3 regions of the Enterobacter wuhouensis genome follow, and region 2 is predicted to be linked to each of the others. Evidence: riboswitches for the same ligand, from Rfam matches in the RefSeq annotation. Region 2 holds a riboswitch; each other region holds the start of a gene.
What was found. Region 2 has a riboswitch for thiamine pyrophosphate ahead of thiM (hydroxyethylthiazole kinase). Riboswitches for the same ligand answer to the same signal wherever they lie in the genome.

Region 1 (2,264 bases), 2.2 Mb from region 2:
AGCCAGCCGATTGGCACCGGCCCCTACGCCGTCTCCCGCAATAACAGCAACCAGCTGAAAATCCGCGCGTTCGACGACTACTTTGGCTATCGGGCGCTGATCGACGAAGTGAACGTGTGGGTATTACCGGATCTCAATGAAGACCTGAGTTGCGGGCTGACGCTGGAAGGCCCCACCACGGGAGAAAAAGCCGTGGAGAGTCGCCTGGAGGAGGGATGCTATTATCTCCTGTTTGACCGCCGCACCCACCGTGGGGCAAATCAGGCCGTCCGCAAGTGGATCAGCCACGTGTTATCCCCTTCCAATCTGATCTACCATGCGGAAGAGCAGTACCAGACATACTGGTTCCCGGCGTACGGCCTGCTCCCTCGCTGGCACCACGCCCGCCCGACGCGCAGTGATAAACCCGCCGGGCTGGAGTCCATCACCCTGACCTACTACCGCGAGCACGTGGAGCACCGCTTTATCGCCAGAATCATGGGCAAACTGTTAGCAGCCGAGGGCGTTAAGCTGGAGATCCATGAAGTCGACTACGATGAATGGCATCGCGGCGATATCACCAGCGATATCTGGCTGAACAGCGCCAACTTCACCCTGCCGCTCGATTTCTCACTCTTTTCCCATCTGTATGAAGTCCCCCTGATCCAGCACTGCATCGACCGGGACTGGCATGAGGACGCCGCCGAATGGCGTGCAGGCGAGATGAACCTTGCCACCTGGTGCCAGCAGCTGCTGGCCGAGCAGGCGATCGTGCCGCTGATCCACCACTGGCTGATGATTCAGGGCCAGCGCAGCATGCGCGGCCTGCGGATGAATACCCTGGGCTGGTTTGATTTCAAATCCGCCTGGTTTGCACCGCCGGAGCCATAACGCTTTCGTAATATTCACCAAATCATTACAATAGCGCCGTTCTCAACGGGGTGCTGCATCACTGATGTGCGCTGAGATAATACCCGTCGAACCTGATCCGGATAACGCCGGCGAAGGGATTTGAGGCTGTCTCTCAAAATCCTTTGCCACTCAACCTTGAGGTGCAAAGTGTTAAAAAATGTTCTCCCCCTGCTGGCGCTATTTGCGCTGCCTGCTTTTGCGAAGCCCGTCCTGACGGTCTACACCTACGACTCCTTCTCTGCCGACTGGGGGCCTGGCCCGGTAGTCAAAAAAGCCTTCGAAGCCGACTGTAACTGCGAGCTGAAGTTCGTGGCGCTGGAGGACGGCGTGTCGCTGCTCAACCGTCTTCGCATGGAAGGCAAAAACAGCAAGGCCGACGTGGTGCTCGGGCTGGATAACAACCTGCTGGAAGCCGCCACGCAAACCAGGCTGTTTGCCAAAAGCGGCGTTGCGGCAGATGCCGTTAACGTGCCGGGCGGCTGGAAGAACGACACCTTTGTGCCGTTCGACTACGGCTACTTTGCGTTTGTTTACGACAAAAACAAGCTGAAAAACCCGCCGAAGAGCCTGAAAGAGCTGGTGGAAAGTGACCAGAAATGGCGCGTGATTTACGAAGATCCGCGCACCAGCACGCCGGGCCTGGGCCTGCTGCTGTGGATGCAAAAGGTCTACGGGGATAAAGCCCCCGAAGCGTGGCAGAAGCTGGCCGCCAAAACCGTCACCGTGACCAAGGGCTGGAGCGAAGCCTACGGCCTGTTCCTGAAAGGCGAAAGCGACCTGGTGCTGAGCTACACCACCTCTCCGGCCTACCACATCATCGCCGAGAAGAAAGATAACTACGCGGCGGCGAATTTTGCTGAGGGTCACTACCTTCAGGTGGAAGTGGCAGCGCGTACCGCCGCCAGCAAGCAGCCGGAACTGGCCGAGAAGTTCCTGAAATTTATGGTTTCACCGGCGTTCCAGAACGCCATTCCGACGGGCAACTGGATGTATCCGGTCACTAACGTTGCCCTGCCCGCAGGTTTCGAGCAGTTGACCAAACCTACAGCCTCGCTGGAGTTTACGCCGCAACAGGTTGCCGCGCAGCGTGCCGCATGGGTAAGTGAATGGCAACGCGCCGTCAGCCGCTGATCCCCGGCTGGTTAATTCCCGGGCTTATGGCCGCCATCCTGATGGTGGCGGTCAGCCTGGGGGCTTTTCTCGCGCTGTGGCTCAACGCGCCGGAGAGCGATCTGCTCGCGCTCTGGCACGACAGCTATCTCTGGCACGTTATCCGGTTCTCCTTCTGGCAGGCTTTTCTCTCCGCGCTGCTGTCGACGATCCCGGCCATCTTCCTCGCGAGAGCGCTGTACCGCAGACGTTTTCCCGGCCGG
Region 2 (2,264 bases):
GCCTGGCCTGCTTTATTGCCAGCCAGAAGTATTGCATCATCACGCAGCAAGTTTTCTTGTTTGATCTTAATAACATCGCCGTCAACGTTGGAAATACGGTCGTAATTACCTTGAGTTTGATCGCCGAATTGTTTATTAATCTGCGTTTGCGTCCAGCCTAATGAATCCTGAACGTCATCGGTACTTATAACGGCCGCCCTCGCCACATCGAATGAACCCACTAACACAACGCTTACAACAACAATTGAAACTGCAGATTTATTAAAAGCTTTCATTTGAAGAACTCACATCATTAAGGTATTAAAAAATTAATAAAATAGTTTGGGTTTCATTAAGCAGAAAGTTATGTCAGTGTCTGCTAATCGCTGCACATTCTTTTTTAGTAACGGGAATAAACTATCAATTAAAGCCAAAGTAATGATTTTGATCTAAATCATAAATGATCTGAATATACTAAGTGGTCGGGGTTGGTGCCGGGAGAATTTATTTAATGTATACATTAGGTTATTTTTGGCATGACCAGTGAAGGCCGAATGTTAAGCTATTGATGGGAATAATGTTGTTTGCCTTAATAATTTAGAGTGATTTTCTTTTTGGGTTTCGTACGAAAGAATATTTCGCATCTAATAAAACATATGACAAATCAAAAAAATATAAATATAACAAAGCCTGGAATAATAGTTTTGTAATGAGCAAATAACTATAAAAAAACACAATTAACGTAATCTCAATGTAAGCAGGATAATGAGTGAAAAACGCATAAGGATTTTCTGCCTGATAAACCCGGTGATACCTCGAAACACCTTGCACCTTGCCTACGGCCCCGGTTAAACTAGGTATTGATAGGTTAATTGATTTTAACTAATTGTTTTATAAGTAATTTGACTCGGGGTGCCCTTCTTCGTTGAAGGCTGAGAAATACCCGTATTACCTGATCTGGATAATGCCAGCGTAGGGAAGTCAGATGCCTTCCCGGTCATCGCTTCTTTCCGCACGGCAGGAGCGAAACCATGCAGCCTGACCTGCTCGATCTACACGTTTTACATCAGTTCCGTACCCATTCTCCGCTTACCCACTGTATGACTAACGACGTCGTTCAGGCCTTTACGGCCAACGTTCTGCTCGCGCTGGGCGCCTCTCCGGCGATGGTGATCGAAGCCGAAGAGGCTGAACAGTTTGCGGCGCTAGCCGATGCGCTGCTCATCAACGTCGGCACGCTGACCGCGCCGCGCGCCCAGTCGATGCGTCGTGCAATTGAAAGCGCGGTGGACGCGGGCAAACCCTGGACGCTCGACCCGGTCGCCGTAGGCGCGCTGGCGTTCCGCACCCGTTTCTGCCATCAAATCCTCACCCTCAAACCTGCAGCCATTCGCGGCAATGCGTCGGAAATTCTCGCCCTTGCCGGAATGAGCGCGGGCGGTCGCGGGGTCGATACGACCGATACCGCCTCCACGGCGCTCCCCGCAGCACAGGCGCTGGCGCGCCAGATCAATACCATCGTGGTCGTGACGGGAGAAGTGGATTACGTCACTGACGGACAGAGGATACGCACCGTTACGGGTGGCGATCCGCTAATGACCCGCGTCGTCGGCACAGGCTGCGCGCTCTCGGCAGTCGTGGCAGCCAGCTGTTCACTGCCCGGCGACCGGCTGGATAACATCGCTGCCGCCTGCGGATGGATGAAGCGTGCCGGAACGGTCGCCGTGGCGCAGTCACGCGGTCCCGGCAGCTTCGCCAGCGCGTTTCTCGACGCACTTTATACGCTGGAGGAGCAGGCATGAAGCGAATCAACGCACTCACCATTGCCGGCACCGACCCAAGCGGCGGCGCAGGCATCCAGGCTGACCTGAAAACCTTCTCCGCGCTTGGCGCATACGGCTGTTCCGTGATTACCGCGCTGGTGGCGCAAAATACGCGCGGCGTGCAGTCGGTCTACCGTATCGAACCGGATTTTGTCGCCGCGCAGCTGGATTCGGTGTTTAGCGACGTGCGCATTGATACCACCAAAATCGGCATGCTGGCCGAGACGGATATCGTCGACGCGGTGGCCGAGCGTCTTAAACGCTATCAGGTGCAAAACGTGGTGCTCGATACCGTGATGCTGGCAAAAAGCGGTGACCCGCTGCTCTCCGCCTCTGCCGTTGAGACGCTGCGCAAAAAGCTGTTGCCGCAGGTGGCGCTGATTACGCCAAACCTGCCGGAAGCCGCGGCGCTGCTGGACGCTGCGCACGCGCAAACGGAACGTGAAATGAAAGAGCAGGGGC
Region 3 (2,264 bases), 2.0 Mb from region 2:
ATGGCCCCAGGGTGTAGAACGGCGCTTCGTGGCAGTGCTCCAGCTCTTCGGTCATGTTGCGGCGGATCATCTGCATCGGCACGTGGCCCGGGCCTTCAATCATCACCTGCACGTCATACTCCCAGGCAATTTTGGTCAGCTCGCCCAGCGTGTGCAGTTCGGCAAACTGCGCTTCGTCGTTGGCGTCGCGAATGGAGCCCGGGCGCAGGCCGTCGCCCAGCGACAGAGAAACGTCATACGCGGCGCAGATTTCGCAAATCTCGCGGAAGTGCTCGTAGAGGAAGTTTTCCTGATGATGGGACAGGCACCACTTCGCCATGATGGAACCGCCGCGCGAGACGATACCGGTCAGACGCTTAGCGGTCATCGGCACGTAGCGCAACAGCACGCCCGCGTGAATGGTGAAGTAGTCTACGCCCTGTTCGGCCTGCTCCAGCAGCGTGTCGCGGAACGCTTCCCAGGTGAGGTCTTCGGCGATGCCGTTGACCTTCTCCAGCGCCTGGTAAATCGGGACGGTGCCAATCGGGACCGGGCTGTTGCGCAGGATCCACTCGCGGGTTTCATGAATATAGCGGCCCGTGGAGAGATCCATCACCGTATCCGCGCCCCAGCGCGTTGACCAGACCAGCTTTTCCACCTCTTCTTCGATGGAGGAGGTGACGGCAGAGTTACCGATGTTCGCGTTCACCTTCACCAGGAAGTTGCGCCCAATGATCATCGGCTCGGATTCCGGGTGGTTAATGTTGGCGGGAATAATCGCGCGGCCTGCGGCCACTTCGTCACGCACAAACTCCGGCGTGATGTTTTCCGGCAGGCGCGCGCCAAAGCCTTCGCCCGGATGCTGGTGGCGCAGCACTTCGCTACGGATGCGTTCGCGGCCCATGTTTTCGCGGATGGCGATGAACTCCATCTCCGGCGTGACGATGCCCTGACGCGCGTAGTGCAGCTGGGTCACGCATTTGCCCGCTTTAGCGCGTTTTGGCGTCAGCAGGCCGGTAAAGCGCAGCGCGTCCAGCCCGTCGTCGGCCAGGCGCTCTTGGGTATAGGCAGAGCTGCGCACGTTTAGTTCTTCGCAGTCGTTACGCGCGTCAATCCACGGCTGGCGCAGCTTTGCCAGACCCTGCTGCACGTTGATGGCAACAGAGGGATCGCCATACGGCCCGGAGGTGTCATACACCGGCACGGCCTCGTTGTCTTCAAACTGCGGGTTCTCTTTGCTGCCGCCGATAAGCGTCGGGCTGAGCTGGATTTCGCGCATCGGTACGCGGATATCGGCCTGCGAGCCGGAAATGTAGATACGCTTTGAGTTAGGGAAAGCGGTGCCTTCCAGGGTGTCGATGAAGCGTTGGGCGTGCGCGCGCTGTTCGCGGCGGGTCAGTTTAGCGGTAGACATAGCTCATTCCAAAAGTGAAGGACATGGCTTGTCAGACGACGGATGAAGCAAGAGGAGATCGCCCTTGGGCGATACAACAGCTTTTGACTCTTGTTCCCTTCGCAGGTATTAGCCTGATCAGGTTCCGCGGATCCCGAATTAACGGTCTCAGCCCGTGCTTACGCACTGGGCACTCCGACAAGAAAAATCCCCCTCATGAGAGGGGCGAATGTTTGTAAACTACTCGTTAACGATTAAGAACTCAAGCAGGGCGCACGACGTTCTCTTCGCTGTTGACGTTCAAATCATTGTCCAGCGCGAGAGAGATTAGTTTGTCTTCCAGCGTGAATCGCTCTTCCAGCGCTTCGCCGAGATCGGACAGCGCCTGCTGAAACTCGAGATAGTTGTCATGATCGATGGCGTTCTCGAGCGTGGAATCGTAGTAATCCATGATCCGCTGGGTATTGGCTTCCAGCTGCGGATAAAGTTTGGTCGCCGTTAAATACGGGCTTGTGCCTTCCATTTCGCCGATAATGCGTTCATAAATATTGAAATGGCCGTCGGACAGGTAGTCGACCAGGCTCTGACAAAAATCGTCCAGCGCTTTTTCATTCAGTCGCATATACGATTCTTTGCCAGGCTTAATACCGACCAGATTGTAATAAGCCACGAGCAGATGCTTGCGTACATGTAGCCAGCGATCCACCAGTTTGTTACTTCCTCCAACGCGCTCAGTCAGGCTTTCTAGCTGGTTTAACATGTTCGACTCCAGAAGGTTTAGAATTGAATCTGCTTACCCAAAATGTAACCACAATGCTAACAACATGTCAGTGAAGCGAAGGTAGTGCAATAGATATGGATCGTATTATTGAAAAATCAGATCTGGGTTGGT

Region 1: another riboswitch for thiamine pyrophosphate. It lies ahead of thiB (thiamine ABC transporter substrate binding subunit); the one in region 2 lies ahead of thiM (hydroxyethylthiazole kinase).
Region 3: another riboswitch for thiamine pyrophosphate. It lies ahead of thiC (phosphomethylpyrimidine synthase ThiC); the one in region 2 lies ahead of thiM (hydroxyethylthiazole kinase).

The regions. Positions count from the first base shown of each region.
Region 1 covers NZ_CP142124.1:842,186-844,449, reverse strand. Annotated here, with positions in the region: gene sgrR (HTH-type transcriptional regulator SgrR) at 1-870, shown strand, start outside; TPP riboswitch at 907-1,007, shown strand; gene thiB (thiamine ABC transporter substrate binding subunit) at 1,039-2,022, shown strand; gene thiP (thiamine/thiamine pyrophosphate ABC transporter permease ThiP) at 1,998-2,264, shown strand, end outside.
Region 2 covers NZ_CP142124.1:3,092,021-3,094,284, reverse strand. Annotated here, with positions in the region: gene VPX56_RS14825 (YadA C-terminal domain-containing protein) at 1-275, opposite strand, end outside; TPP riboswitch at 878-975, shown strand; gene thiM (hydroxyethylthiazole kinase) at 1,011-1,781, shown strand; gene thiD (bifunctional hydroxymethylpyrimidine kinase/phosphomethylpyrimidine kinase) at 1,778-2,264, shown strand, end outside.
Region 3 covers NZ_CP142124.1:297,104-299,367, forward strand. Annotated here, with positions in the region: gene thiC (phosphomethylpyrimidine synthase ThiC) at 1-1,393, opposite strand, end outside; TPP riboswitch at 1,471-1,580, opposite strand; gene rsd (sigma D regulator) at 1,635-2,132, opposite strand; gene nudC (NAD(+) diphosphatase) at 2,228-2,264, shown strand, end outside.